DNA from 3 places in the Streptomyces sp. NPDC002886 genome. Region 3 is predicted to be linked to each of the others. Evidence: riboswitches for the same ligand, from Rfam matches in the RefSeq annotation. Region 3 holds a riboswitch; each other region holds the start of a gene.

Region 1 (10,114 bases), on a different contig from region 3:
TTTAGAACGTGGCGTAGAGGGCGGGTATCACGGGGGCGATTCCCCGCCTATCCTGAAGGGGACCCCTGGTCGCTACCCCCCGCGACCGACGGATGAGGAGGACTCCCGTGCCGCTCTCGGAGCACGAGCAGCGAATGCTCGAGCAGATGGAGCGAGCGCTGTACGCCGAAGATCCCAAATTCGCTACAGCGCTTGAGGGAAGCGGACTGCGCACGTACACCCGGCGACGGGTCTACCAGGCAGTCGCAGGCATTGTGGTGGGTATCGCGCTCCTCATGACCGGTGTGATCGTGCCGAACGTACTGTGGATCAGCGTGGTGGGATTCCTCGTCATGCTGGGCTGTACGGTGCTCGTGGTCACCGGTTGGCGCAAGGCACCCAAGCCTGGTGAGCAACCCGCCTCCGGAAGTGCAGGCGGTTCGCCCCAAGGGCAGAACCGGCAGCGTCGGTCGATGATGGGCCGCATCGAGGAACGGTGGCAGCGCCGCCGTGACGAACAGGGGCAGTAGACCGGCCCCACAGACAGACTCGGGTGAGGGGACGGCCGCCGGAAGGCGGCCGTCCCCTCACTGCTGTGCCGCGCCGGTCGGCCCCCGGATCCGCTCATCTCCCGATTCCGCGCCGGATCGCGGCTTCTGGGCCATGATGACCAGATGAGTGTGCTCCCCCTGGTCTTCACCAGCGGCTGGGCCAGTGGGATCAACGCATACGCCGTGGTCCTCCTGCTCGGCATCTTCGGCCGGACCGGACTGACCGATGAGGTCCCCGCGTCCCTGCAACGCACCGACGTGCTCATCGTCGCGGCCGTCCTCTTCCTCTGCGAGGCCGTCGCCGACAAGATCCCGTACGTGGACTCCCTCTGGGACACCGTGCACACCGTGATCCGCCCGGTGTCCGGAGCGGTGGTCGGCGCACTGCTGGCCGGGCAGAGCGGCTCCCTCTCCGACATCGCCGCCGGCGCGGTCGGCGGCACCACCGCCCTGGCCAGCCATTTCGTCAAAGCCGGCACCCGCATGGCGATCAACACCTCGCCCGAACCCTTCAGCAACGTCGCGATGAGCACCGCCGAGGACCTCGGGGTGGGCGGCATCGTCACCTTCGCGATGTTCAATCCGGAGGCCGCCGCGATCATCTGCGCCGTCCTGCTGATCATCGGACTCGCCCTGCTGATCTACCTCTGGGCCAAGATCCGCCGCTACCTGCGCCGCCGCGCCCAGCGCCGCGAGGAGAAGAGGCTCGCCGACGAGGTGGCCCGGGTCGCTCGATAGGCTCAGCCGCATGGCACGAATTGCGGTGATCGGCGCCGGGATGGGCGCGATGGCTACGGCGGCACGGCTGGCCGTGGCCGGACATCAGGTGACGGTCTACGAGCGCGGGGCGACCTACGGCGGAGCCGTCGGCCGGTACGCCCGCGACGGCTTCGTCTTCGACACCGGCCCCGGGCTGGTGCACCTTCCCGCCGTCTACCGCGATCTGTTCGTCAAGACCGGCAAGCGCCCCCTGGAGGAGTGCGCGGAGCTGGTCCAGATCGACCCCGCCGTCCGCTACGTCCTCCCGGACGGCCGTACGCTCACCTTCCCCGGTGGCTCGCACGGCGGCGCCGCCGCCGCCGTCGACGCGGCCTTCGGACCCGGCTCCGGGGACCGCTGGAGCGCGGTCCTGGGCCGTGCCCGGGACGCCTGGGACGCCACCCGCCGGCCGCTCCTGGAGGAGCCGCTGAAGCAGGACCCGTCCGCCCTGGGCCGCGACCCGTACCCCGCGCTGCGCGGGAGCGGACTGCTGCGCCGCCGCCCGCCGACCCTGGCCGAGGTGGCCGCCCGCGAGCTCGGCGGCGGCGGCTTCGACGAGCTGCTCACCGCGCGGGTACGGGCGTACGGGGTCGATCCGGCGACCGCGCCCGCCTCGGCGGCGGTGCTTCCCTACATGGAGCAGACCTTCGGCAGCTGGTACGTGCGCGGCGGGGTCCGCGAGCTGGCCACCGCCGTGTACGAGCGGTGCCTGGAGCGGAAGGTCGCCTTCGAGTTCGGCGCCGAGGTGCGGGAGGTCCTCGTACGGGAGGGCCGGGCGGCCGGGCTGGTGACGGCCGACGGCGCCGAGGTCGCGGCCGACCACGTGGTGTGCGCCGCCGACCCCGGCGGGCTGCGGATCCCGCTCGCCCCGGACTCCGCGTCCACCCGTACGGCGGAACCCGCCCGCTGGTACACCCTGTTCGCCGCGCTGCGCGGGGCCCGGGACGCCGAGGCCGCGCACCGCACGCTGGTGGGCCCGGTCACCGTGCTGCGCCCCGACGACCCCGCCACCCGGCCGGACGCGGAGCACGAGGCGGTCACCGTGCACGCGGTGCTGACCGGGGGGGCGGAGCCCGCCCCGTCCGCCGAGGACCTGCTGACGGCGGCCGAGCGGGCCGTCCCCGGACTGCGCGGGCGGCTGCTGTGGCACGAGCTGCGCACCCCGGCCGACGTCGAGGCGGCCACGGGTGCGGCGGGCGGCCGGGTGCCCGCGCCCGCGCTGGCCGGGGCCGGGGGCCGGTTGCTGCGCCCGGCGAACACCACCGCGGTGCCCGGGCTGTACCTGGCGGGCGGCTGGGCGCACCCGGGCGGCGGACTGGCGCACGCCGGGATGACGGGGGCCCTGGTGGCCGGGCTGATCGTGGAGGGCGCGGACTTCCGCGGCTCCCGCTAGCCCGGCGGGCGGCCGGGGAGACGGCCTAGTAGCGGTACTGCTCGTACTCGCCCGTGCCCTGGTACGGATACGGGTACGGCTGCTGCTGCGGCTCCTCCGCCGGGTAGGGCTGGTTCACGTCGCGCTGCTGCGGGACCCAGACCCCGCCGGGCGGGGTGTCCATGGAGTACTGCTCCTGCTGCCCGGCCGCGTACGGGTCCGGGGCGTAGCCGCCGTAGGTGTCCGGGTAGCCGTACGGCTGCTGCGGGGCGACGGCTCCGCCGGTGCCGATGTACGGATCCGAGTAGGCGGCGTAGACCTGCTGCTCGCCCGGGGCCGGATAGCCGGTGGTGTAGTCGTAGCCGCCCTGGCCCTGCGGGTCGTAGTACGCCGCGTACTGGTGGGCGTCCTGCTCGGCGGCCGGGGCGAACCCGGTGAACGGGGAGGCGAAGGAGTCGCTCTCGCCGGGGCCCCCGTACGGACCGGTCGCGCCGGAGGCCGGCTGCGCGGGGTAGAACCCCTGGACCTGTTCGCGCACGGCGCCCCCGCTGAACGCGCCGGAGTCCTCGTCCGCTTCCTCGGCGTACGCGTCGTCCCCGGCCGGGTCGGGCCCGTACTCCAGGGCCGTGACCTCGAGGGCCGGCTCCGGGCGCGGTGCGCCCCCGGCCCGCCGGCGCCGGCTCTGCGGGAGCTCGGGCTCGGGGGCCTTGCCCCGGCGCAGCGCCCAGCCGGACACGAAGCCCTTGCGGAAGGAGAGGGTCACCAACGTCTGGCCGACCGCGAACGCGACGGCTCCGGCCCCGATGACGAGCACCGAGGGCAGCACGACACCGGCGACCACGCCGACGAACCCGGCGAACGCGAGCAGGCGCCAGCGCAGCCGGGCCTTGTACTGCATCAGGACCTCGGCAAGCAGCCACAGCGCGACGAAACCGAACGCGATGTAGAGGACCGTCATTCCCATGCGGGGCACCTCTCGGTACGGCCGCCCGCGCGGGGGAACGGTACGGCCGGTCAGGCCCGCTGGTGCAGGCCCAAGTTCTCGTAGATCTCCAGCGTCGCCGTGGAATTGTTCAGCGTGATGAAGTGCAGCCCCGGGACACCCTCGGACAGCAGCCGCGCGCAGAACTCCGTGGCGAACTCGATGCCAATGGAGCGTACAGCGGCCGCGTCGTCCTTGACCGCGAGCATGCGCTCTTTCACGGCCGCGGGGAAGACCGCGTTGCTGAGTTGCGGGAGCCGGTCGAGCTGCTTGATGTTCACAACAGGCATGACCTCGGGGATGATCGGGGTCTCGCAGCCCGCCTTCTCGACGCTGTCGCGCATCCGGAGGTAGTGCTCCGGATCGAAGAACATCTGTGTGATCGCATAGTCGGCGCCCGCGCGGCACTTGTCCACGAAGTGCCGGATGTCCGTGTCCCAGTCCGAGGAGCGCGGGTGCATCTCGGGGAAGGCCGCGACGCCGACGCAGAAGTCGCCGGACTCCTTGACCAGCCGGACCAGGTCCGCCGCGTAGTGCACGCCCTCGGGGTGCGGCACCCACTCGCCCATGGGGTTGCCCGGCGGGTCTCCGCGCACGACGAGCATGTTCCGGATGCCCGCGTCGGCGAACTGTCCGATGACGTTGCGCAGCTCGGCGATCGAGTGGTCGACGGCGGTGAGGTGCGCGACCGGGGTCAGCGTGGTGTCCGCGGCGATCTGCTCGGTGGCCCGGACGGTGCCGCCCCGGGTGGAGCCGCCGGCCCCGTAGGTGACGGAGACGAAGCTCGGGGCCACCGCCTCGACCCGGCGGAGCGCGTTCCAGAGGTTGCGCTCGCCCTTCTCCGTCTTGGGGGCCCAGAACTCGAAGGAGTACGAGCGCCCGGACGCGATGAGGTCGCGGACCGTGTGTGCACGGTCCGACCAGGTGGAAGAGGTACCAAGGGCCATACGGGGAGGTTAGACGCGGTCCGGTGTCCGTCGAAGCGTTGTCCACGGATTGGACGCGGAAATGAGACGGCGGGGCGGCGCGAGCGCGGGCGGCCGGGGGGCGGCCGCTGCCGGCCGCTGCCCTCGAGGGGCCCGCTAGCCGAGCCGGGCGCGGACCCGCTTGGCGAGGTCGGAGGCGGCGGCGCCGGGGTCGGAGGCCTCCGTGAGCGCCCGTACGACCACGACGCGGGAGGCACCGGCGTCCAGGACCTCGTCCAGGTTCCCGGCGTCGATCCCGCCGATGGCGAACCAGGGCCGGTCCTGGGCGAGGGAGGCCGCGTGCCGGACGAGGCCGAGGCCGGGGGCGAACCGGCCGGGCTTGGTGGGGGTGGGCCAGCAGGGGCCGGTGCAGAAGTAGTCCACGCCGGGCTCGGCGGCGGCCGCGTCGACCTCCGCCTCGGAGTGGCAGGAGCGGCCGATCAGGATCTCCCTGCCCAGGATGGCGCGGGCGGCGGGCACCGGGATGTCGCCCTGGCCGAGGTGCAGCACGTCCGAGCCGATGGCGTGCGCGACGTCGGCCCGGTCGTTGACGGCGAGCAGCTTGCCGTGGCGGCGGGCCGCTTCGGCGAAGACCTGGAGGTGCTCCAGCTCCTCGCCCGCCTCCATGCCCTTGTCGCGGAGCTGGACGATGTCCACGCCGCCGGCGAGGACGGCGTCCAGGAACTCGGGGAGGTCGCCCTGCCGCTTGCGGGCGTCCGTGCACAGGTAGAGCCGGGCATCGGACAGCTGGGCGGCGATGGCGGACATGGGTACCCCCGGGGTGGTGTGTCGTACGGACGTCCGGACGCACGTACGCGGTGTGCGGGACCCGGACGGGCCCGCACACCGCGCGTACGGCGGATTCAGGTCAGATGGCGAGCGCCTGAGCGCGGCGCTTCACCTCCGTGCCGCGATTCTCGCTCAGTGCCTGCACGGGGGTGCCGGGCAGGGTCTCGTCGGCGGTGAAGAGCCACTCCAGGATCTCCGCGTCGGTGAAGCGGTCGTCGCGGAGCACGGTCAGCAGACCGACCAGCCCCTTGACGATCTTGTCCCCGTCGAGGAAGGCCGCGGGGACCTGGAGGGAGCGGTTCTCGCCGCGGCGCACCGCGAGCAGCTGCCCCTCCTTGACCAGCTGGCGAACCTTGGTCACTTCGATGTCGAGCATCTCCGCGATGTCGGGGAGGTACAGCCAGGCGGGAACAAGGGCATCGATCTTTGCGTCAATCTCGGTCACGAGCACAAGCCTGCCATCTCGGACTGCCCGCCGGTACCCGAGCGACCCCGTCCGGGGCGGGGGCCCCGTAGCCGGGGCCGGAAACGGGGCCGGAAACGGGACCGGCCACGGGGCCCGAGCGGACCGGAAACAGGACCCCGGGCCCGGGGTCCCGGGGGCGCAGCTCCGGGACGGGCCCGGGACGGACGCCCGCGGGTCAGGCCAGGAGGGCCGACTTCAGTGCGGTCCCCGGGTCCGCGACCTTCGCCGGGTCGACCGGGGCGCCCGACTCGATGAGCCGGCGCCCCTGCGCCAGATCGCGCGGCCGGCCCACCGCGAGGACCGCGGCCAGCCGGCCTTCGCGCAGCCAGCACACCGACCAGGTGTCGTCCGCCGGGTCGCCGCGCCACACCATCGCGTCCGCGGAGCCGTGGTGTCCCGCGTACTGCACGAAGCGGCCGAACTGCTCCGACCAGAAGTACGGGACCGGGTCGTAGACCTGCTCCCCGGAGCCCCCGGCGAGGATGTCCGCCGCGACCACCCGGGGCCCCTGGAGCGCGTTGTCCCAGTGGTGCACCAGCAGCCGCGACCCGTAGCGCCCCGACGGGAACGAGGCGCAGTCCCCCACCGCGTACACCGCGGGCACCGAGGTGCGCAGCCACTCGTCGGCGGCCACCGCCCCGTCCGCACCGAGTTCCACGCCGGATCCCGCCAGCCATCCGGTGGCCGGGCGGGCGCCGATGCCCACCACCACCGCCCCGGCCGGCAGCTCCCGCCCGTCGGCCAGCAGGACCCGGCCCGGCTCCACGGAGGCCACCCGCGCGCCGGTCAGCAGCTCGGCGCCCGCCTGGGCGTACCAGCGCCCCATCGGCTCGGCGACCTCGGCGGGCAGCGCGCCCGCCAGTACCCGGTCGGCCGCCTCGACCACCGTCACCGCGCAGCCCGCCTCGCGGGCGGCGGTGGCGAACTCGGCGCCGATCCACCCGGCCCCGACCACCACCACCGCGGTACCGGCCGCCAGGACGGGCCGCAGCCGGGCCGCGTCGTCCAGGGTGCGCAGCAGGTGCACCCCCGGGACGCCCTCCGCGCCGGGCAGGGTCAGCGGGAGGGCGCCGGTCGCCAGCACGAGGACCTCGTACGGGACCGGGCCCGCCTCGGTGTCCACCTCCCGGTCGGCGGCCCGCAGCCCGGTGACCTCGACCCCCAGGCGGAGCTCGATGCCGAGCTCCTCGAAGTCGACGTCGAAGGCCGAGTCCTCCGCCTTGCCGAGGAGCACCGCCTTGGACAGCGGGGGCCGGTCGTAGGGCTGGTGGGGTTCGGCTCCCAGCAGGGTGACGGGGCCGGTCCAGCCCTGCTCCCGGAGGGCGACCGCGGTCTGGACCCCGGCCATTCCGGCGCCGACGATCACCACGCCGCGCCGAGTGTCTTCCGCCTGTTGCGTCTGCTGTTGCGTCTGCTCGCTCACGCGGCCCAGCCTAATCAACTGACGGTCCGTCAGGAATAGCGGGATGGCGACCGGCCGGGATCCGGGCGGACACCGGCACGACACCGCCTCCGGGGAGGCAGCCTTACCGGCCGTCCGCCTCACCGTTACTCTGGCACGGAACCTATCGCGGGAGTCCGGGCGTACCGGGCTGAGAGGGAGGCTGGCCGGCCTCCGACCGTACGAACCTGATCCGGGTCATGCCGGCGAAGGGAGGGGCTGGACGCCCATGCATTCATCCAGGAACAGCCGGAGTCCCGGCTACGACGTCCTCGTCATCGGGGGCGGCATCATCGGCCTGGTCACCGCCTGGCGGGTGGCCCGGCGCGGGCTGCGCACCGCGCTGGCCGATCCGGCCCCCGGCGGCGGCGCCGCCCAGGTCGCGGCCGGCATGCTGGCCGCCGTCACCGAGCTGCACTACGGCGAGGAGACCCTGCTCGGGCTCAACCTCGCCTCCGCCGCCCGCTACCCCGAGTTCGCCGCCGAGCTCGCCGAAGCCAGCGGCGGCATGGACATCGGCTACCGCGCCTGCGGCACCCTCGCCGTCGCCCTCGACGCCGACGACCGGCTGCACCTGCGCGAACTGCACGCCCTCCAGCGCCGCTGCGGCCTGGAGTCCGAGTGGCTGACCGGCCGCGAGTGCCGCCGCCTGGAGCCGATGCTGGCTCCGGGCGTCCGCGGCGGCCTGCGCGTGGACGGCGACCACCAGGTCGACCCCCGCCGCCTCGCGGCCGCCCTGCTGGCCGCCTGCGAACGGGCCGGCGTCGCCCTGCACCGCGCCGGTGCGGCCCGGCTGCTGACCGCCGCCGACCGGGCCTGCGGCGCGGTCCTCGACGACGCGGACGGTACGGAGCTGCGCGCCGACCAGGTGGTACTGGCCGCGGGCTCGCTCAGCGGCCGGCTGGACGGCGTACCGCCCGAGGCCGTGGCCCCCGTACGGCCGGTCAAGGGCCAGGTCCTGCGCCTCGCGGTGCCGCCTTCGTACGCCCCGTTCCTGTCGCGGACCGTACGGGCCGTGGTGCGCGGCAGCCACGTCTACCTCGTCCCCCGCGAGAACGGCGAACTCGTCCTCGGCGCCACCAGCGAGGAACTCGGCTGGGACACCACGGTCACCGCGGGCGGGGTCTACGAACTCCTGCGCGACGCCCACGAACTGGTCCCCGGGATCACCGAACTCCCCCTGGTCGAGACCCGGGCCGGACTGCGGCCCGGGTCGCCGGACAACGCCCCCCTCCTCGGCCCGACCGAACTCCCGGGGCTGCACCTGGCCACCGGGCACTACCGCAACGGCGTCCTGCTGACCCCGCTGACCGGGGACGTGATGGCGGACCTGCTGACCACCGGCGAACTCCCGGAGATCGCCCGCCCCTTCACCCCACGCCGCTTCACCCCCACCTCCACCGCCACGTCCCCCCTCACGCGACAGGAGTCGTTCGCATGACCATTTCCGTCAACGGCGAGCCGCACGAGATCGCGGACGGGACCATGCTCGCCACCGTGATCGCCACCCTCACCGAGGCCACCAAGGGGGTCGCGGCCGCCCTCAACGAGACCGTGGTGCCGCGCGGCCAGTGGCCCTACACCTCCGTGACCGACGGCGACCGCGTCGAGGTCCTCACCGCGGTCCAGGGGGGCTGAACACCATGGCGGACACCTCCGACGACGTATTCACCCTCGCCGGCCGGACCTTCTCCTCGCGCCTGATCATGGGCACCGGCGGGGCCCCGAGCCTGGACATCCTGGAACGGGCGCTGGTCGCGTCCGGCACCGAACTCACCACGGTCGCGATGCGGCGCCTCGACCCGACGGTCCAGGGCTCGGTCCTGTCCGTCCTGAACCGCCTGGGCATCGCGGTCCTCCCCAACACCGCGGGCTGCTTCACGGCGGGCGAGGCCGTACTGACGGCCCGGCTGGCCCGGGAGGCCCTCGGGACGGACTGGATCAAACTGGAGGTCGTCGCGGACGAGCGCACCCTCCTGCCGGACGGCGTTGAACTCCTCGACGCGGCAGAGATCCTGGTCGACGAGGGCTTCACGGTCCTCCCGTACACGAACGACGACCCGGTCCTCGCCCGCAAACTGGAGGACGTGGGCTGCGCGGCGATCATGCCGCTCGGGTCCCCGATCGGCTCCGGCATGGGCATCCGCAACCCGCACAACTTCGAGCTGATCACCGAGCGGGCCGGGGTCCCGGTCATCCTGGACGCGGGAGCCGGAACGGCCTCGGACGTGGCCCTGGCCATGGAACTGGGCTGCGCGGCGGTCATGCTCGCCTCGGCGGTGACCCGGGCGCAGCTCCCCGTCCTGATGGCCGCGGCCATGCGGGACGCGGTATCGGCGGGCCGCCTGGCCCACCGCGCGGGCCGCATCCCCCAACGCCGCTTCGCGGAAGCCTCCTCCCCGGTGGAAGGCCGGGCCACCCTGGACCCGGAACGCCCGGCGTTCTGAGGAGACGGTACGGGGCCCTGCGCGCGCGGCCCCCGACACCGGCGCGGCTCAGCGGCCGGCCGCCGCCCGGACCTCCCTCGTCATGAACGCGCTGTTGGGGTCGGGCCGGTAGTCGGCGAACGGGGCGCAGGGGACGAACCCGAACTTCTCGTACAAGCTCCTGGCCGGCAGGAAGAACGCGGCCGAGCCGGTCTCCAGGCTCAGCCGCGTGAACCCCATGCGCGCGGCCTCGGCGATGATGTGCTCCAGCAGCAGGGACGCGATGCCGCTCCGCTTGCGTATCGGCGCGGTGCGCATGGACTTCAGCTCCGCGTGGCCCGGATCCAGCCTCTTGATCGCACCGCAACCCACCAGGACGTCGCC
Region 2 (10,114 bases), on a different contig from region 3:
ACCAGCATCATCGGTGCGCTGATCGGCTTCCTCTTCAAGGCGCTGCTCCTCGTGGCCCTCGTCGGCGGTCTGATCTTCGTCGTCAGGAAGTTCAAGGGCACCGAGTCGAAGTCCTCCGCCGGAGAGTGGTAGAACTGGCGCAACCAGGGTCACACCGGGATTAACCCAGCTGAGGGAACGTGAAGCCCCAAACCGCTCACAGCCTGGGAATCGGCGGATAGAGTGGCAATCTGTGCCGTTACCTGGGCACCGAACGCCGGTAGTGCCGCTCTGACCTGCGGTTCTGTGTTATAGCCACCGAGCACGACCCCCAGGAGTCACGGCGCACGCGGGGGCGGCCCCCGCAGGGCGGGCCCTCCCAAGGCCCGCCGCCACGCCTGGGGGTGAGCTTTGTCTTCGGTTCACAATGCCGGTGTGCCGACTCTGATCGGTTCGGTGCAGCGGGCACTGAGGCTGCTCGAAGCGGTGGGCTCCCATAGTGAGGGAGCCCCGGCGAAACAACTGGCGCGCGAGGCCGGGCTCCCGCTTCCCACCGCGTACCACCTGCTGCGCACCCTGACGCACGAGGGCTATCTGCGACGGGAGAGCGGAGTCTTCGTACTGGGCGACGCCGCCGGCCGACTGGCCGGTGGGGGGCTTCAGCAGAAACGTCGCAGCATGATCCTCGACTCCCTCGCGCACTTCCGCGACGCGGTCGGGGCCCCCGTCTACTTCGCGGTCTACCGCGAGGGTGAAATCGAGGTCGTGGGTGTCTCGGACACCCCGGCGCACCCTGCCTGCGAGGAGTGGGCCGATTTCCGCGAGACCGGCCACGCGCACGCCATCGGGCAGTGCCTGCTGGGCCAGCTCGACGAGAAGACGCGCAAGGACTACTACGACCGGCACCCGGTCGAGGCCATCACCCAGTACACCGTGCGGGATCTCCAGGTTCTGGAGCAGCGGATCGGCTCCATGGAGCGGATGCAGCCGGTGACCGAGCGGCAGGAATACGCCCTGGGCACGGTGTGCGCGGCCATCCCGATCACGGCCGGCGACACCGCCGCGACCATGGCGATTTCTCTCCCTCTGCACCAGGAAAACCGATTGCTGTATGCGGTCGATCGGCTACGGAGTGAAGTAGGCGCGCTGTTGAGCACCCTCTCGTTCTCTATCAGTATCTGAAAACTCACTCCTTGTGATCTGCAAGCGCTTCCACCACTCTTGTCAAGAGGGCCTTGGGGGATCATTCCTGGCCACTTCCACTACAGCGGGGTAGGCAATGCGCGAGTCGGTACAGGCAGAGGTCATGATGAGCTTCCTCGTTTCCGAGGAGCTCTCGTTCCGGATTCCGGTGGAACTCCGGTACGACGCTCGTGACCCCTACGCAGTCCGCCTGACCTTCCACCTTCCCGGAGATGCGCCCGTCACCTGGGCGTTCGGCCGGGAGCTCCTTCTGGACGGCATCAACAAGCCGTGCGGCGACGGCGATGTCCACATCGCTCCGACCGACCCGGAGGAGCTGTCCGATGTCCACATCCGGCTGCAGGTAGGCGCAGACCGGGCTCTCTTCCGTGCGAGCGCGGCGCCACTCGTGGCGTTCCTCGACCGTACCGACCGGATCGTTCCGCTCGGCCAGGAGCGCAACCTCGGGGACTTCGAGGAGAACCTCGACGAGGCGCTCGACAAGATCCTCGCGGAGTCGCAGCAGAACGAGCAGAACGCGGGCTGACCGAAGCCCGGCGGTACGCCCGCTGACCAGGGTGTGCCGGCAAGCAGTACGGCACCATCCGCATCACCGCATCATCACGCACCACGGCTCAGCGTGCCGACGCGCTGAGCGCTCCACCCTGCCGTTCCACACGACCGGCCGCGTGCGCGAACTGACCAGCCGCGCCCGCCGGTCCGCCATTCAGCGCTTGCGTCGCCGGCCCCGGCCGCCGCGGAGCGGCCCCGAGGCCGCTGTGGCCGCCGGGGATTCCGCCCTGTCGGCGGACACCACGAGTGCGGCCAGCGCCGTCGTCACGGGTACCGAGGCGACCAGTCCGATCGAGCCCACGAGGGTACGTACGATCTCCTCCGCGACCAGCTCGCTGTTGGCCACCGAACCCATGCTGCTGTTCGCGATCGAGAACAGCAGAAGCAGGGGCAACGCCGCGCCCGCGTACGCCAGTACCAGGGTGTTCACCACCGAGGCGATGTGGTCGCGCCCGATGCGGATGCCCGCCCGGTAGAGCCCGCGCGGGCCCATCGACGGGTCTGCCTGGTGGAGTTCCCAGACCGCCGAGGTCTGAGTGACGGTCACGTCGTCGAGTACGCCGAGCGATCCGATGATGACACCCGCAAGCAGCAAACCGCTCATGTCGATGTTCGGGTAGAGCCCGTGGATCAGCCCGGTGTTGTCGTCCGTGTTGCCGCTGAGGAACGCCCAGTCGATGAACAGCGAACCCAGCAGGCCGATCAGCAGCAGCGAGATGATGGTGCCGAGGACCGCGACCGAGGTGCGGGCCGTCAGCCCGTGGCACATGTAGAGGGCGATCAGCATGATCGCGCTGGCTCCGACCACGGCCACGACCAGAGGATTCGACCCCTGCAGGATCGCCGGGAGGATGAACAGGGTCAGCACCGCGAAGCTGACGACGAGGGCGATGAGTGCGAACAGCCCGCGCATCCGCCCGACGAGGACGACCGCGAGGGCGAAGATTCCGGCGAGCAGGGCCATCGGCAGCTTGCGGTTCACGTCGATCACGGAGTACTGCAGATCGCGGGGCGCGTCGGGGGCGTAGGCGACCACCACGTCCTGGCCGTCCGTCAACTGTCGTGGTGCGCCGGGCTGGACGATCTCGAAGAACTCGCGCCCCTTGTCGGGACCGCTGCCGACCCTGATGGTGGCCTTCTTGCACTCGCCGTTCTGTTCGGCGAGCGCCTCGCGCCCCTCGGGGGTCGAGGTGTCACCGGTGGCGGGCACTTGGGCGGCGTTCACGGATTTGCAGTCGAGGTGCTGGAGCGCGACGACCGTGCCCTGCTGGGTCTGCCGGTCGAAGCCCACTCCGGTGCGCGCGTGGTCCGGCGCACCGCCGGGCCAGAGCACCGCCATGCCGATCACGACGGCGGCCGCGAAGGGGATCAGGACGGCCGCGATCACCTTGCGCAGGTGCTTCGAGACGGGGGCCGCCGGGCCATGGCTGTGCGTGTGGCCGTGGGAGTGCCCGGGAGCGCGGTCGGGCGAGTGGCCGGGATCGGCGTGCGCATGGCCCGAGTGGTCGGTGTGACCGGCGGGATCCGTGGGGTCGGTGGGGGGCTGCGGCGAGGACGTCACTGGCTGATCATCGCAACAGATGAGGGGGCCCACTGTTCAGCACGCCACACATAACGCTAGCGTGGGGCCTACTTTGCACAACGCGGGAGCTCGGAGCACCGGGCTGAGAGGGCGCTGATCACCGTTCGCATTCGAATATGCGTACGGGAGGAGGCTGCGTCGACCGCCGAACCTGTTACCGGGTAATGCCGGCGTAGGGAGATTAGGTCTCATGACCATTCAGGACGCACGCACGCCTGCCGTCAGCCAGGACGCCGACGGCCAGACCGAGCGCCAGCCCGGCTGGCACAAGGGATACGTGGCGGGCTCCCGCCCCGACATCCGGGTGCCGGTTCGTCAGGTCCACCTCACCAACGGCAAGGACGTGACGCTCTACGACACGTCCGGTCCGTACACCGACCCGCAGATCGAGACCGACGTGCGCCGGGGCCTGCCGCCGCTGCGCGAGAACTGGATCATCAGCCGCGGTGACACCGAGGAGTACGCGGGCCGCCCCGTACGCCCCGAGGACGACGGCATCAAGCACACCTCTCCGCGCGGTGGCCTCAAGAACCTCGACGCGGTCTTCCCGGGCCGTCCGCGCCAGCCCCGCCGCGGCCGTGGCGGCGCCGCGGTCACGCAGCTCGCGTACGCCCGCCGCGGCGAGATCACCCCGGAGATGGAGTACGTCGCGATCCGCGAGAACGTCTCCCCCGAGGTCGTCCGCGAGGAGATCGCCGCAGGTCGCGCGGTCATGCCGGTCAACGTGAACCACCCCGAGATCGAGCCGATGATCATCGGCAAGCGGTTCCTGGTGAAGGTCAACGCCAACATCGGCAACTCCGCGGTCACCTCCTCGATCGAGGAGGAGGTGGACAAGATGACCTGGGCGACCAAGTGGGGCGCCGACACGGTCATGGACCTCTCCACCGGCCGCAACATCCACACCACCCGCGAATGGGTGCTGCGCAACTCCCCCGTGCCGATCGGCACCGTGCCGCTGTACCAGGCGCTGGAGAAGGTCGACGGCCGCGCCGAGGACCTGACCTGGGAGATCTACAAGGACACGGTCATCGAGCAGGCCGAGCAGGGCGTCGACTACATGACGGTCCACGCCGGCGTGCTGCTGTCGTACGTGCCGCTGACCGCCCGCCGCAAGACCGGCATCGTCTCGCGCGGCGGCTCGATCATGGCCGCCTGGTGCCTCGCGCACCACAAGGAGAACTTCCTCTACACGAACTTCGAGGAGCTCTGCGAGATCCTCGCGGCGTACGACGTCACGTACTCCCTGGGTGACGGCCTGCGCCCCGGTTCCATCGCCGACGCGAACGACGCGGCGCAGTTCGCGGAGTTGAAGACGCTGGGCGAGCTGAACACGATCGCCAAGCGGCACAACGTGCAGACGATGATCGAGGGCCCCGGGCACGTCCCGATGCACAAGATCAAGGAGAACATCGACCTTCAGCAGGAGATCTGCGAAGAGGCGCCGTTCTACACGCTCGGCCCGCTGACCACCGACGTCGCGCCCGCGTACGACCACATCACCTCGGGCATCGGTGCCGCGATGATCGCCTGGTGGGGCACCGCGATGCTCTGCTACGTCACGCCCAAGGAGCACCTGGGCCTGCCGAACCGCGACGACGTGAAGACCGGTGTCATCACGTACAAGATCGCGGCCCACGCGGCGGACCTGGCCAAGGGCCACCCGGGCGCCCAGGAATGGGACGACGCCCTGTCGGACGCGCGGTTCGAGTTCCGCTGGGAGGACCAGTTCAACCTGGCCCTCGACCCGGTCACGGCCCGCGAGTTCCACGACGAGACCCTCCCGGCCGAGCCGGCCAAGACCGCGCACTTCTGCTCCATGTGCGGTCCGAAGTTCTGCTCGATGAAGATCTCCCAGGACATCCGCCGCCAGCACGGTGGCGACCTGGGCGCCGAGGAGATCGAGGCGGGCATGGCGGAGAAGTCCGCCGAGTTCGCGGCCGCGGGCAACCGCGTGTACCTGCCGCTGGCGGACTGACCCCCGTCGCGGCACATACGGACGGCCCGCGACACCGAGGGGGGAGTCGCGGGCCGCCGTTGCGTACGTCGTGGGGGGCCGGGGCGGGCAGGACCGGTCCGGGGTGTGAGGTCAGGCGAAGGCCCGGGAGCCCACGCCCAGCTTGCGACGGGCGAACTCGAGGTTCGCGAGGACCCGGTCCTGCTGGTCGTCGGGCAGTTTGCCTTCCTGGAGCAGGAGTTCGCAGCAGTCCAGGGACTCCCGGTACTCGCCGGCCCAGTAGGCGGCCACCGCGAGTTCGTCGAGCGCCCGCCAGTCGTGCCACGCGAACTCGACGAAGAGGATGTCGTCCGGGCGCGGCACCCTCACCGCTTGCCGGGCGAACAGGTAGGCGAGGGGCCAGCGGTTTTCGAGCCGGCAGAGCCGGGCGAGATCACCGAGCGCCTCGACGCGTGAGGGGCGGCTCTCGTGTGCGCGGAGGTAGCGGTCCATCACCTCGGCCGACGGCCTGTCGAGGGCGACCGCGAGCCGTGCGGCGTAGAGCCGCGCGCAGTAGGTCTCCTCGGCCCAGCCGCCCATGGCGACCCGGTGGTCGTAGGCGGCGAGGGACTTCTCCGGCTCGCCCGCGTCGCGCCAGCTCTGGGCAAGGTAGAACGCGTAACGGGTGTTGTCGGGCTCCTTCGCGAGGCCCTCGGTGAGGACTTCCGCGTCGCGCAGGTACTTCGCCCGCTGGCCCTCTTCCCGGAAGCGGGCCCCACCGCCGACGGAGAGGATGTTGAAGCCCTCGATCACGTCCCGGCTGTACTCGGTGCCGCAGTCGATGTACTCGTGGAGCACGCCCACGTACCGCCAGGGCAGCCGGGTGGCGACCAGCGCCGGCCGCCAGTGGACGATCGGACCGTCGTGCAGCGCGACCTGGTACGCGTCCTGCGTGAGGTCCGGCATGCGGAACCCGGGCCGGATCTGCATCTCGTCGTCGCCGTCGATGAACAGCAGGTAGTCCGCGCTGGAGCGAGCGAGTTCGACCGCCTCGCTGCGACTGCCGTCGAAACCCTTCCACGTCCGCTCGTGAAGCGTGCCGGGCAGGTCGGCGAAGCAGTCCCGGATGACGTCCTGGGTGCCGTCGGTGGAGCCCGTGTCCACGATCACCCAGGTGTCGATCAGGGGGCGCACCGACTCCAGGCACTTCCGGATCGTGGGCGCCTCGTTCTTTACGATCATGTTCAGGCAGATGGTCGGCCTCACCGCAGCACCCTCTCGTCGGACGGATCGCGGGCGACGTTAGGGAGTGCGGCTGCCGATGGGTCGGCGGCACGCCGGTGGCGATACCACCCGGTGGGCGGCGGAGCAGCCGTTCGGGGGCGTCCGATAAGCCGTTCTGCTGATAAAAACCCCGGCCATCTCAAGATTCGGGCGGCTCCGTCCGTAAGTCCCAGGGACGTTCGAACTCGCAGCCGGGGCGGCACCCGTTCCGGCTCGCCTTCCGTTCCGAAGGAGCGCTGCAGATGAGTCGTGAGCACCAGACCAAGCTTCAGCTTGGTCCCGTCCCCCGCAACCGTGCCTGGATCGCGGGAGGTGCCCTGGCCTCGCTGTCCCTCGTACTCGTGGGCATGGCCACCCCCGTCGTCGCGGTGGCCAAGCCGACGCTCACGGCGGTGAGAGCCGCTGTCCCGTCGGGCGGGGGCGGAGGCGAGGACTGCGAGCCGCACGACGGGCCGCCGCAGGACTGGAACCGGGGAGGCGGGGACGACGAGGGGCGCGGCGACTGGAGAGACGACGACGGCCGCGATCCGGACGAGGGCCGCAACCCCCACGAAGGGCGCGACCCCCACGGCGACCACCATCACGGGTGCCCGCCCGTAGGTCCGACCGGACCGACCGGCCCTACGGGACCGACGGGGCCGTCCGGTGCGACGGGCGCGACGGGTGCCGATGGCGCGACGGGTGCGACCGGCGTTGACGGTGCCACGGGCGCGACTGGTCCGACCGGTCCGACGGGTGCCGATGGTGCGACGGGTGCGACCGGCGTTGACGGTGCCACGGGTCCGACTGGTCCGACTGGTCCGACGGGTGCCGATGGTGCGACGGGTGCCACGGGCGTTGACGGTGCCACGGGCGCGACTGGTCCGACGGGTGCCGATGGTGCGACGGGTGCCACGGGCGTTGACGGTGCCACGGGTCCGACCGGTCCGACCGGTCCGACGGGTGCTGACGGTGCGACGGGTGCCACGGGCGTTGACGGTGCCACGGGTCCGACCGGTCCGACCGGCGCGACGGGTGCTGACGGTGCGACGGGTGCCACGGGCGTCGACGGTGCCACGGGTCCGACCGGCGCGACGGGTGCGACCGGGGCGACGGGTGCGACGGGTGCCACGGGTGCGACCGGTGCGACCGGTCCGTGTTCCGACATCGACGCCTACAGCCCCTCGAACACCGAGGACTTCCAGACCGTGCTCACCGGTGGGAAGACGTACGTCGGCAAGGCCTCGACGCCGGGCGGGACGATCGTCTGGCAGGACCTCACCAACACGGTCGCGACCATGACCGATCCCGCGAACCCGAACTACCCGGCCAACGTCTGCGGCGTCGCGGTCGAGGCCCAGGGCAATGACGCGTTCGTCAAGGTGGTGACGTCGTCCGGGACCGTGTGGCAGACGCACGGTGACATCAATGGCAGCAACTTCATCTGGAACGAAGCCTGGATCCAGCAGACGACGCCCATGCCGGCCGTGCTCGTCCGGAGCGGTTCCATGAGCGGCTTCACCGCGCCTGTGTCCCCGAACAAGATCCCGCCGGGTCTCAAGGCCAAGTCCAACCATGCGGCCAAGCCGCGCAAGTGACCTGGTGCGCCTGACCTGACACCGAACACCCGGCCGCTCCCGATGGAGCGGCCGGCTTCTTTTGGTACTTGCGCTGGAGCGCGCTCCAACTTCTAGAGTCCGGACGCATGAGCATGCGATACCGAATTCTGGGTGGGACCGGCATCGAGGTCAGCACGCACTGCCTCGGCACGATGATGTTCGGCGCGGTAGGCAATCCGGATCACGAGGAGTGCGCGCGGATCATCCACGCCGCTCTCGATCACGGGATCAACTTCGTGGACACCGCGGACATGTACTCGGCCGGGGAGTCCGAGACGATCGTGGGCAAGGCACTCAAGGGCCGACGGGACGACGTCGTGCTCGCGACCAAGGTGCACTTCCAGATGGGCGAGGGTCGCAACCGCAGCGGAAACTCCCGGCGCTGGATCGTGCGTGCCGTCGAGGACAGCCTGCGCCGGCTGGACACGGACTGGATCGACCTCTACCAGGTGCACCGCCCCGACCACGGCACGGACGTAGAGGAGACCCTGTCCGTCCTCGGAGATCTGGTCCGGGCCGGCAAGATACGCGCCTTCGGCTGCTCCACCTTCCCGGCCGAGGAGATCGTCGAGGCGCACCACGTCGCCGAACGGCGGGCTCTGCCGAGGTTCCGGACCGAGCAGCCGCCGTACTCGATCCTCGCGCGCGGGATCGAGAGCAGTGTGCTCCCGGTCGCCCGGAGATACGGGATGGGCGTCCTGACCTGGAGCCCGCTCGCGTCGGGATTCCTGAGCGGGAAGTACCGGCTCGGCAGCGCCATCGACATGACCTCGGGGCGTGCGGCTCTGACACCGGCCCGCTTCGACCCCGCGATCCCGGGCAACGTCGCGAAGCTGGAGGCCGTGGAGCAGCTGGTGGAGCTCGCCGACTCCATCGGCTGCACGCTGCCCGAGCTGGCCGTGGCCTTCCCGCTGGCGCATCCCGCCGTCACCTCGGTGATCACCGGGCCGCGGACCATGGAGCAGCTGGAAGCCCTGGTGAAGGGCGCGGCATTGGTCCTCGATGACGCGACCCTCGACCGGATCGACGAGATCGTGGAGCCGGGCCGGAATCTGTACCACCCGGACGGCGCTTGGCGCTCCCCGGCGCTGGCGGACGTCACGCAGCGCAGGCGGCTGCCGGGAGACCGGTCCGCCGGCTGATTGGGCGGACGCTCCGATGTTTCACGTGAAACAGCGACGGATGTTTCACGTGAAACACCGCGCAGGCGCAGGCCCGAGTGGCCGTGCGGCAAGCCGCCAAGTGGCTGTGTGGACTGATCCGTTCCGCTGACGGATGGGCGCGCCGATCGGACGCGCGGGGTCGGGGTCTTCAGGATGGCCCGCGGAGACCGGCCTTGTGTCCGGGCTTCGCAGATCGATTCGATCCGGTGTGTGCGAGGAGCTGTACATGAGTTCTGAGAACAAGACCCGTGCCTACCTGGGGCCGTTGCCCCGACGAGCCGGCTGGCTGGCGGGAGGCACGCTCGCCTCGGTGGCGCTGCTGCTGGCGGGCCTGACGACGCCGGCGGTCGCGCTGGCCGAGGCGTCGGGCGGTCCGGACCACTGCAAGGCCCAGCGCCACAGGGCGGGTGCGCCGACGGCGGCTCACGGCGACGACTGCAAGGTGGGCCCGCGGGGCCCGCGCGGACCCAAGGGGCAGAAGGGCGCTACGGGCCCCACCGGGCCCAGGGGCGCCACCGGTGCGACGGGCCCGACCGGTCCGCGCGGCTACCCGGGTGCTACGGGCGCCACCGGTCCCACGGGCGCCACCGGCGCCACCGGACCCACCGGAGCGACCGGTGCCTCGGGTACCAACGGTGCGACGGGCGCGACGGGCCCCACCGGTCCGACGGGCCCCACGGGCGCCACGGGTGCCACGGGCGCCACCGGTGCGACGGGCGCCACCGGTCCCTGCAATGACATCGACAGCTACTCGCCCTCGAACACCGAGGACTTCCACGCCGCCCTCACGGGCGGGGTCGCGTATGCGGGACGGGCG
Region 3 (10,114 bases):
ACGCTCCCAAGGAATCCGGCTCCGGCAAAGGCGAAGCATGCCCCAGCACACCTCAGGGTCCGACCGCGCTGCGGTGCCCCCCGCTGCGCGCGGCAGCGAGCGGTCCACCGCGCCCTCGTCGCTGGAGGTGCTGTGGCGCTCGTACAAGGACTCGGGTGACGAGCGGCTGCGGGAGCAGCTGATCCTGCACTACTCGCCCCTCGTGAAGTACGTGGCGGGCCGGGTCAGCGTCGGCCTGCCGCCCAATGTGGAACAGGCCGACTTCGTCTCCTCCGGAGTCTTCGGACTGATCGACGCCATCGAGAAGTTCGACATCGAACGGTCCATCAAGTTCGAGACGTACGCGATCACCCGCATCCGCGGCGCGATGATCGACGAGCTGCGGGCCCTGGACTGGATCCCCCGCTCGGTGCGGCAGAAGGCGCGCGCCGTCGAACGGGCCTACGCCACGCTGGAGGCCCAGCTGCGGCGCACCCCGACGGAGCACGAGGTCGCCGGTGAGATGGGCATCGGGGTGGAGGATCTCCACGCCGTTTTCAGCCAGTTGTCGCTGGCGAACGTGGTCGCCCTGGAAGAGCTGCTGCACGTGGGCGGGGAGGGGGACCGCCTCTCCCTGATGGACACCCTCGAGGACACCGCCGCGGACAACCCGGTGGAGGTCGCGGAGGACCGGGAGTTGCGCCGGCTGCTGGCGCGGGCCATCAACACGCTGCCCGAGCGGGAGAAGACGGTGGTGACCCTCTACTACTACGAGGGCCTCACGCTCGCCGAGATCGGCAACGTCCTCGGGGTCACCGAGAGCCGCGTCAGCCAGATCCATACCAAGTCGGTCCTGCAGCTCCGGGCGAAGCTGGCGGACGTCGGGCGCTGACCCGCCGGGAGCGGGCCGTGCGACCGGGGGCGGGCGCCGGGAGCGTGCGACGGCCTTGCGGTACATCCGTAGAGTGGACGCGTGCCCAGGATTCGAGCGGCCTCCGTGGCCGAGCACCGGTCGATGCAGCGCGGCGCCCTCTTGGACGCTGCCCGTTCCCTGCTGTCCGAGGGGGGAACGGAAGCGCTGACCTTCCCCGCCCTCGCGGAGAGGACCGGCCTCGCCCGGTCCTCCGTGTACGAGTACTTCCGGTCCCGCGCGGCCGTCGTCGAAGAGCTGTGCGCGGTGGACTTCCCCGTGTGGGCGGCCGAGATCGAGGCGGCGATGTCCGAGGCGCAGGAGCCGGAGTCGAAGATCGAGGCGTACGTGCGCAGCCAGCTGGGGCTGGTGGGGGACAAGCGGCACCGGGCGGTGGTGGCGATCTCGGCGAGCGAGCTGGACGCCGGGGCGCGGGAGAAGATCCGCGCGGCGCACGGGAGCCTGATCGCGATGATCGTGGAGGCGCTGGCCGCGCTGGGACAGGCGGAGCCGAGGCTGGCCGCGATGCTGCTCCAGGGCGTGGTGGACGCCGCCGTCCGGCGGATCGAGGCGGGCACGGGGGAAGACCCCGTCGTCGTCACGGACGCGGCGGTGGCCATGGCCCTGCGGGGCGTCGGGGGCTGACCCGCTCCGCCGCCGGCCCCGGGGTTCCGGCAAGGGGCAGTAGGCGGGGAGTCGGGCGGGGGAGGAGCGCCAGCGGGTTGAGGTAGGTCTCCGCACGCAGGAGACCCCAGTGGAGGCAGGACCGGGGGCAGTGCGTGCCGTCCGTGAGGACGGCCACCACCTGGCCGGCCGTGACCTCGGCGCCCTCCGCCACCAGCGGGCGGACCGGCTCGTACGTGGTGCGCAGGCCGTTCGGGAGGGTCAGCGAGAGCACGCCGCGACCCGCGACCGGGCCGGCGAAGTGCACCCGGCCCGGACCGACCGCGCGGAGCTCCGCGCCCACCGGCGCCGCCAGGTCCACCCCGCGGTGGCCCGCCGCGTACGGGGTCGGGGGTGGGTCCCACCAGCGGACCACCGTGAGGGGCGCGGGGAGCGGGCGTCCGCCCGTGACCCCCGAGGCGCCGGTGACCCCCGAGGCGCCCATGGCCCCCGGAGCAGGCCGCGGCCCCGGTACGGGCGCGGGCGCGGGCGGGCCCAGGGCGAGGCCGAGCGTCAGGGCCAGGGTGAGCAGCAGCTTCGTCATGGGGGTCAGGGTCCCGCCCCGGAGCCGGTCGCGCCGGGGCTTGTGGACGGGCGGGGCGCTGTGGACAACCGCGTCATCCGGCATACCACCGGGTCCCGTACACTTCTTGTGGCGATCCGGGTCACCGGGTCGACTTCGCACGCCCCAGCACCGGCCCCTCAGGGCCAGGTGACAGCGTCTCTCGGTCCCCTCTACGGGGGCAGGGCGCGACAGGGGCGTCAGGAACCAAACCGAGAAAACAAGGAGATGGCCATGGCCGTCGTAACGATGCGGGAGCTGCTGGAAAGCGGCGTCCACTTCGGTCACCAGACCCGCCGTTGGAACCCGAAGATGAAGCGCTTCATCTTCACGGAGCGCAACGGCATCTACATCATCGACCTGCTGCAGTCGCTGTCGTACATCGACCGCGCCTACGAGTTCGTGAAGGAGACCGTCGCCCACGGCGGTTCCATCATGTTCGTCGGTACCAAGAAGCAGGCCCAGGAGGCCATCGCCGAGCAGGCGACGCGCGTTGGTATGCCCTACGTCAACCAGCGGTGGCTGGGTGGCATGCTCACCAACTTCTCCACCGTCTACAAGCGCCTTCAGCGTCTGAAGGAGCTTGAGGCGATCGACTTCGAGGACGTCGCCGCCTCGGGTCTCACCAAGAAGGAGCTCCTGGTCCTCTCTCGCGAGAAGATCAAGCTGGAGAAGACCCTCGGTGGTATCCGCGAGATGTCGAAGGTTCCCAGCGCCGTCTGGATCGTCGACACCAAGAAGGAGCACATCGCCGTCGGTGAGGCGCGCAAGCTCCACATCCCGGTCGTCGCGATCCTCGACACCAACTGCGACCCCGACGAGGTCGACTACAAGATCCCGGGCAACGACGACGCGATCCGCTCCGTCACCCTGCTCACCCGCGTGATCGCCGACGCCGTCGCCGAGGGCCTCATCGCCCGTTCCGGTGCCGCCACTGGCGACTCGAAGCCGGGCGAGAAGGCCGCTGCCGAGCCGCTGGCCGAGTGGGAGCGCGACCTGCTCGAGGGCGAGAAGAAGGCCGACGACGCTGAGGCCGCTCCGGCCGAGGCCGCTGTCGAGACCCCCGCCGTCGAGGCCGAGGCTGAGGCCGCTCCGGCCGCCGAGGCCGAGGTCGTCGCCGAGGCCGTCGTCGAGGCTCCGGCCGCCGACGCCGAGCAGGCCTGACCCACTGAGAGCGCCCGGCGTTCATGCGCCGGGCACTCACAGCACGGACGATGACGGCGGGGGAGCCGCGCCACAAGCGCGCCTCCTCCGCCGTTCACCCGTAGATCTACGACTTCGAGAGAGAATCACAGACTCATGGCGAACTACACCGCCGCTGACGTCAAGAAGCTCCGCGAGCTCACCGGCGTCGGCATGCTGGACTGCAAGAACGCGCTGGTCGAGGCCGACGGTGACGTCGACAAGGCCGTCGAGGCACTCCGTATCAAGGGTCAGAAGGGCGTCGCCAAGCGCGAAGGCCGTTCTGCCGAGAACGGTGCCGTCGTCTCCGTCATCTCCGACGACAACACCTCCGGTGTCCTCGTCGAGCTGAAGTGCGAGACGGACTTCGTCGCCAAGGGCGACAAGTTCCAGGCAGTCACCGAGCAGCTGGCCAAGCACATCGCCGCCACGTCCCCGGCCGACGTCGAGGCGCTCCTGGCGTCCGAGATCGAGCCCGGCAAGACCGTGCAGGCGTTCGTCGACGAGGCCAACGCCAACCTCGGCGAGAAGATCGTCCTGGACCGCTTCGCGCAGTTCACCGGCGGCTACGTCTCGGCGTACATGCACCGCACCATGCCCGACCTGCCGTTCCAGATCGGTGTCCTGGTCGAGCTCGACAAGGAGAACGCCGAGGTCGCCCGCGGCGTCGCGCAGCACATCGCCGCGTTCGCCCCGAAGTGGCTCGCCGCCGAGGACGTTCCGGCCGAGGTCGTCGAGTCCGAGCGCCGTGTGGCCGAAGAGGTCACCCGCGCCGAGGGCAAGCCGGAGGCCGCGCTGCCGAAGATCGTCGAGGGTCGTGTCAACGGCTTCTTCCGCGACAACACGCTGCTTGGCCAGGCCTACGCCCTGGACGCCAAGAAGTCCGTCCAGAAGGTTCTGGACGAGGCCGGTGTCACCCTGGTGCGCTTCTCGCGCATCAAGGTCGGCATCTGAGTCCGTCCGTACGCGACGGACACCGGACCCCGGTAGGGTCTGAAGCAGTCGCCCGCGTTCGCGCAGGGCGACCGCAGATCTGACGAGGAGGCCATTGCCGTAGAGGGAACCGCGAGGACCCACCGGCAATGGCCTTCTTCGTATGTGCACGAGGAGATCTCCATGAATCAGGGCGTGGACACCCACACCGCTTCCCACGACAAGAGCGACCAGGACAAGAAGGGCCGCCGCTTCATGCTGAAGCTGTCGGGCGAGGCCTTCTCCGGTGGCGGAGGACTCGGCGTCGACCCCGACGTGGTCCACGCCATCGCCCGCGAGGTCGCCGCGGTGGTCCGCGACGGCGCGGAGATCGCGATCGTGATCGGCGGTGGCAACTTCTTCCGCGGCGCCGAGCTCCAGCAGCGCGGCATGGACCGGGCCCGGTCCGACTACATGGGCATGCTCGGCACCGTCATGAACTGCCTCGCCCTCCAGGACTTCCTGGAGAAGGAAGGCATCGACTCCCGCGTCCAGACGGCCATCACCATGGGCCAGGTCGCCGAGCCGTACATCCCGCTGCGCGCCGTGCGCCACCTGGAGAAGGGCCGCGTCGTCATCTTCGGCGCCGGCATGGGCATGCCCTACTTCTCCACCGATACCACGGCCGCCCAGCGTGCCCTGGAGATCGACGCGGAAGCCCTGCTCATGGGCAAGAACGGCGTCGACGGGGTCTACGACTCCGACCCGAAGAAGAACCCGGACGCGGTGAAGTTCGACGCGCTGGAGTACAGCGAGGTGCTGTCGCGCGACCTCAAGGTCGCCGATGCCACCGCCATCACGCTGTGCCGCGACAACAAGCTGCCCATCCTGGTCTTCGAGCTGCTCGCCGAGGGCAATATCGCGCGAGCCGTCAAGGGTGAGAAGATCGGCACGCTCGTGAGCGACCAGGGCACCCGGGCCTGAGCAGGCCCCGTCCGCCTGAACCATCCATTTCTGACATGCAGGAGCACGTGGTGACCGAAGAGATCCTCCTCGAGGCCGAGGAGAAGATGGAAAAGGCCGTCGTCGTCGCCAAGGAAGACTTCGCCGCGATTCGCACCGGTCGTGCGCACCCGGCGATGTTCAACAAGATCGTGGCGGAGTACTACGGCGCCATCACGCCCATCAACCAGCTCGCCTCCTTCTCGGTCCCCGAGCCGCGCATGGCGATCGTGACCCCGTTCGACAAGAGCGCCCTGCGCAACATCGAGACGGCCATCCGCGACTCCGACCTGGGCGTCAACCCCAGCAACGACGGCAGCATCATCCGGGTGACCTTCCCCGAGCTGACGCAGGACCGCCGCAAGGAGTACATCAAGGTCGCGCGTACCAAGGCCGAGGACTCCAAGGTGTCGATCCGCGCCATTCGCCGCAAGGCGAAGGACGCCCTCGACAAGCTCGTCAAGGACAAGGAAGCCGGCGAGGACGAGGTGCGCCGCGCCGAGAAGGAGCTCGACGACACCACCGCGAAGTACGTCGCGCAGGTGGACGAGCTGCTGAAGCACAAGGAAGCCGAGCTCCTCGAAGTCTGATGAACGACACTTCCTGGCAGCCGGAGCCGGTTCCGGCGGGTCCCGCCTACGATGCGCTGGTGGGCCCGCACACTCGGCCCATGCCCATCGTGCCCGATGCCGCCGGCCGTGACTTCGACGACCGGGAAGCACGCGATCGGGGGGCCGCCGCTGACGGCGGCCCCCTCTTCCGCGCCGAGACACCGCCGCAGGAGCCCATGCCCAGCCCCCCGCCGACCCCGCCTTCGCCGGCACCGCAGGACGCCTCGCCCCCGCCTCAGAAGAAGCGGGCCGGGCGGGACCTGCGGGCCGCCATAGGGGTCGGAGTGGGCCTCGGTGCGGTGATCTTCGCCTCGCTGCTCATCGTCAAGGCGGTCTTCGTCGGCGTCGTCGTCGTGGCGGTCGTCGTCGGCCTGTGGGAGCTCACCTCCCGACTGCAAGAGAAGAAGGGCATCAAGGCCCCGCTGGTCCCGCTCGCCATCGGCGGCGCGGCCATGGTCATCGCCGGATACGTCCGCGGGGCCGAGGGCGCCTGGGTGGCCATGGCGCTGACGGTGCTGGCGGTGCTCGTCTGGCGGATGACCGAGCCGCCCGAGGACTACCTCCGGGACGTCACGGCGGGTGCCTTCGCGGCGTTCTACGTGCCCTTCCTGGCCACCTTCGTCGCGATGCTGCTCACCGCCGACGACGGGCCGCAGCGGGTGATCACCTTCCTGCTCCTGACCGTGGTCAGCGACACCGGGGCCTACGCGGTCGGGTGGCGCTTCGGCAAGACCAAGCTCGCCCCGCGCATCAGCCCCGGAAAGACCCGCGAGGGGCTGTTCGGAGCGGTGGCCTTCGCGATGGGGGCCGGCGCGCTGTGCATGGAGTTCCTGATCGACGGGGGCGTCTGGTGGCAGGGCCTGGTGCTCGGCTTCGCCGTCGCCGTCAGCGCCACGCTCGGCGACCTCGGGGAATCCATGATCAAGCGGGATCTCGGGATCAAGGACATGGGCACCCTGCTGCCGGGCCACGGCGGCATCATGGACCGGCTGGATTCCCTCCTCCCGACGGCCCCCGTGGTCTGGCTGCTGCTGGCGCTGTTCGTCGGTACCGGCTGACCTGCGAAAAGGCGCCCGTACAGGCAGGGCGGTTACTCTTGGAAGGCGCGCTGCTTCTGCGGCGCGCCTTTCGTCTTACAAGGAGTACCTGCCATGGCCCGCCCTGTCCCGGGAGAGCTCACTTTCGTCGCGCCTCGTGGAGCGAAGAAGCCGCCCCGGCACCTCGCCGACCTCACGCCCGAGGAGCGCCGGGAGGCCGTCGCCGCGATCGGTGAGAAGCCGTTCCGGGCCAAGCAGCTCTCCCAGCACTACTTCGCCCGGTACGCGCACGACCCGGCCGAGTGGACCGACATCCCGGCCGCGTCCCGCGAGAAGCTCCAGCAGGAGCTGCTGCCGGACCTGATGAACGTCCTGCGCCACATCTCCTGCGACGACGACACCACGCGCAAGACCCTGTGGAAGCTGCACGACGGCACGCTCGTCGAGTCCGTGCTGATGCGCTACCCGGACCGGGTCACCATGTGCATCTCCTCGCAGGCCGGCTGCGGCATGAACTGCCCGTTCTGCGCCACCGGCCAGGCCGGTCTGGACCGCAACCTGTCGACGGCCGAGATCGTCCACCAGATCGTCGACGGCATGCGCGCCCTGCGCGACGGCGAGGTCCCCGGCGGGCCCGCCCGGCTGTCGAACATCGTCTTCATGGGCATGGGCGAGCCGCTCGCCAACTACAACCGCGTCGTCGGCGCCATCCGCCGCCTGACCGACCCGGAGCCCGACGGCCTGGGCCTGTCGCAGCGCGGCATCACGGTCTCCACCGTGGGCCTGGTCCCGGCGATGCACCGCTTCGCCGACGAGGGCTTCAAGTGCCGCCTCGCCGTCTCCCTGCACGCCCCGGACGACGAGCTGCGCGACACCCTGGTCCCCGTGAACACCCGCTGGAACGTCCGCGAGGTGCTCGGTGCGGCCTGGGAGTACGCGGAGAAGTCCGGCCGCCGGATCTCCATCGAGTACGCCCTGATCCGCGACATCAACGACCAGGCCTGGCGCGGCGACCTGCTCGGCAGGCTGCTCAAGGGCAAGCGCGTGCACGTCAACCTGATCCCGCTGAACCCGACGCCGGGCTCGAAGTGGACCGCCTCGCGCCCCGAGGACGAGAAGGCCTTCGTCGAGGCCATCGCCCGCCACGGAGTGCCGGTGACCGTACGCGACACCCGTGGCCAGGAGATCGACGGCGCGTGCGGCCAGCTCGCCGCCTCGGAGCGCTGATTTCCGCCAGTTGAGGTGGGCATTCGGCCACGGGGTACCCTGTGGCCGAACCAATTTCATATTCCGACAGGGGAGCGCCACAGCGCTGAGAGTGCGGTAACCGTCACCGCAGACCCTCTGAACCTCGCCCCGGTCATTCGGGGTAGGAAGTTCGGTCATCACTCAAGCTGTTGCGCCCTGCCCGGCGTCCGCTCCACAGAGCGCCGGGCAGGGCCGCGTCTTCTCCTGGACATCCCAGGAGGAATGCACCAATGAGCACCACCAAGAAGATGGCGGGCGTCGCGCTCGCGGCCGCGCTCGGCGTCACCACGCTCAGCGCCTGCGGCGGCGGCGACGCCAAGGACAAGTCCGCCGGGGCCTCCGCGTCGGCCGCCCCGAAGTCCAAGACGATCACTCTCGTCTCGCACGACTCCTTCAACGTGACCGAAGCGGTCCTCAAGGAGTTCGAGCAGCAGAGCGGGTACACCGTCAAGGTCCTGAAGTCCGGAGACGCGGGCACGGCACTGAACCAGGAGATCCTCACCAAGGGCTCCCCGCGCGGCGACGTCTTCTTCGGCGTGGACAACACGCTGCTCTCCCGCGCCCTCGACAACGGCATCTTCACGCCGTACGAGGCCAAGGGGCTGGCCGGTGTGAAGCCCGAGTCCGTGCTCGACAAGGAGCACCGGGTCACCCCGGTCGACTCCGGCGACATCTGCGTGAACTACGACAAGGCCTACTTCGCCGACAAGAAGCTCGCCCCGCCGCAGACGCTGGACGACCTGATCAAGCCGGAGTACAAGAACCTGCTGGTCACCGAGAACGCCGCGACCTCCTCGCCCGGCCTCGGCTTCCTGCTCGCCTCCGTCGGCAAGTACGGCGACGAGGGCTGGAAGGACTACTGGAGCAAGCTGAAGGCCAACGGCGTCGAGGTCGTCGACGGCTGGGAGCAGGCCTACAACGAGCGCTTCTCCGGCTCGGCGGGCGGCAAGAAGGCCAAGGGCGACCGCCCGCTGGTCGTCTCCTACGCCTCCAGCCCGCCCGTCGAGGTCCTCTACGGCGAGCCGCAGCCGGCCGTGGCCCCCACGGGCGTCTCGACGGGCACGTGCTTCCGGCAGACCGAGTTCGCGGGTCTGCTCAAGGGCGCGAAGAACGAGGAAGGCGGCAAGGCGCTGCTGGACTTCCTGATCTCCAAGAAGTTCCAGGAGGACATGCCGCTCCAGATGTTCGTGAACCCGGTGACCAAGGACGCGGCGCTGCCCGAGCTGTTCACCAAGCACGGCGTGGTCATCGAGAAGCCCGAGACGGTCGCCCCCGAGGCCATCGCCAAGAACCGCGACCAGTGGGTCAAGGCGTGGACCGCGCTCGTCGTGAAGTAGGACGGTTGAGTTCCGTACCGAAGGAGAGCGGGCGGGCCACGGCCGTCAGGCTCGGTCTGATGGCCGTGCCGCTCGTCTTCTTCGGGCTGTTCTTCGCCTACCCCGTGGCCGCGATCGTCGGGCGCGGGCTCAAGACGGACGCCGGCTGGCAGTTCGGCCGGATCGGCGAGGTGCTGGCCCGGCCCGACATCGGCGACGTGCTCTGGTTCACCACCTGGCAGGCGCTCGCGTCCACGGCGCTCACGCTCCTGATCGCACTCCCCGGCGCGTACGTCTTCGCGCGCTTCGAGTTCCCCGGCAAACAACTGCTGCGGGCGCTCGTGACGGTGCCGTTCGTGCTGCCGACCGTCGTGGTCGGCACCGCCTTCCTCGCACTGGTGGGGCGCAACGGCCTGCTGGACAAGGTGTGGGGGATCCGCCTCGACACGACCGTGTGGGCGATCCTGCTCGCGCACGTCTTCTTCAACTACGCCGTGGTCATCCGCACGGTCGGCGGACTGTGGGCGCAGCTCGATCCGCGTCAGGAGGAAGCCGCCCGGGTGCTCGGCGCCGGGCGGTTCGCCGCCTGGCGGCGCGTGACGCTGCCCGCGCTGGGCCCGGCCGTCGCCGCCGCCTCGCTGATGGTGTTCCTGTTCACGTTCTCCTCCTTCGGTGTCGTGCAGATCCTGGGC

Evidence for each region. A riboswitch is a leader RNA that binds a small molecule or an ion and turns the genes downstream of it on or off. The one in region 3 is predicted to bind thiamine pyrophosphate.
Region 1: another riboswitch for thiamine pyrophosphate. It lies ahead of thiO (glycine oxidase ThiO); the one in region 3 lies ahead of ACFYYB_RS12630 (thiamine ABC transporter substrate binding subunit).
Region 2: another riboswitch for thiamine pyrophosphate. It lies ahead of thiC (phosphomethylpyrimidine synthase ThiC); the one in region 3 lies ahead of ACFYYB_RS12630 (thiamine ABC transporter substrate binding subunit).

What each region holds. Positions count from the first base shown of each region.
Region 1 covers NZ_JBIAPV010000002.1:418,132-428,245, forward strand. The annotation lists gene ACFYYB_RS08060 (DUF3040 domain-containing protein) at 108-509, shown strand; gene ACFYYB_RS08065 (DUF4126 domain-containing protein) at 654-1,268, shown strand; gene ACFYYB_RS08070 (phytoene desaturase family protein) at 1,279-2,682, shown strand; gene ACFYYB_RS08075 (hypothetical protein) at 2,708-3,625, opposite strand; gene metF (methylenetetrahydrofolate reductase [NAD(P)H]) at 3,676-4,590, opposite strand; gene thiE (thiamine phosphate synthase) at 4,726-5,376, opposite strand; gene ACFYYB_RS08090 (Rv2175c family DNA-binding protein) at 5,477-5,842, opposite strand; gene ACFYYB_RS08095 (NAD(P)/FAD-dependent oxidoreductase) at 6,039-7,286, opposite strand; TPP riboswitch at 7,424-7,536, shown strand; gene thiO (glycine oxidase ThiO) at 7,534-8,745, shown strand; gene thiS (sulfur carrier protein ThiS) at 8,742-8,942, shown strand; gene ACFYYB_RS08110 (thiazole synthase) at 8,948-9,751, shown strand; gene ACFYYB_RS08115 (GNAT family N-acetyltransferase) at 9,800-10,114, opposite strand, start outside.
Region 2 covers NZ_JBIAPV010000007.1:172,376-182,489, reverse strand. The annotation lists gene ACFYYB_RS28945 (DUF5326 family protein) at 1-132, shown strand, start outside; gene ACFYYB_RS28940 (IclR family transcriptional regulator) at 424-1,161, shown strand; gene ACFYYB_RS28935 (SsgA family sporulation/cell division regulator) at 1,259-1,708, shown strand; gene ACFYYB_RS28930 (YibE/F family protein) at 1,889-3,295, opposite strand; TPP riboswitch at 3,368-3,512, shown strand; gene thiC (phosphomethylpyrimidine synthase ThiC) at 3,507-5,294, shown strand; gene ACFYYB_RS28920 (glycosyltransferase) at 5,406-6,494, opposite strand; gene ACFYYB_RS28915 (hypothetical protein) at 7,724-8,113, shown strand; gene ACFYYB_RS28910 (aldo/keto reductase) at 8,227-9,276, shown strand; gene ACFYYB_RS28905 (hypothetical protein) at 9,524-10,114, shown strand, end outside.
Region 3 covers NZ_JBIAPV010000003.1:94,074-104,187, reverse strand. The annotation lists gene whiG (RNA polymerase sigma factor WhiG) at 38-871, shown strand; gene ACFYYB_RS12670 (TetR/AcrR family transcriptional regulator) at 977-1,534, shown strand; gene ACFYYB_RS12665 (murein hydrolase activator EnvC family protein) at 1,488-2,096, opposite strand; gene rpsB (30S ribosomal protein S2) at 2,349-3,278, shown strand; gene tsf (translation elongation factor Ts) at 3,414-4,250, shown strand; gene pyrH (UMP kinase) at 4,413-5,192, shown strand; gene frr (ribosome recycling factor) at 5,243-5,800, shown strand; gene ACFYYB_RS12640 (phosphatidate cytidylyltransferase) at 5,800-6,879, shown strand; gene rlmN (23S rRNA (adenine(2503)-C(2))-methyltransferase RlmN) at 6,973-8,085, shown strand; TPP riboswitch at 8,144-8,252, shown strand; gene ACFYYB_RS12630 (thiamine ABC transporter substrate binding subunit) at 8,337-9,443, shown strand; gene ACFYYB_RS12625 (ABC transporter permease) at 9,503-10,114, shown strand, end outside.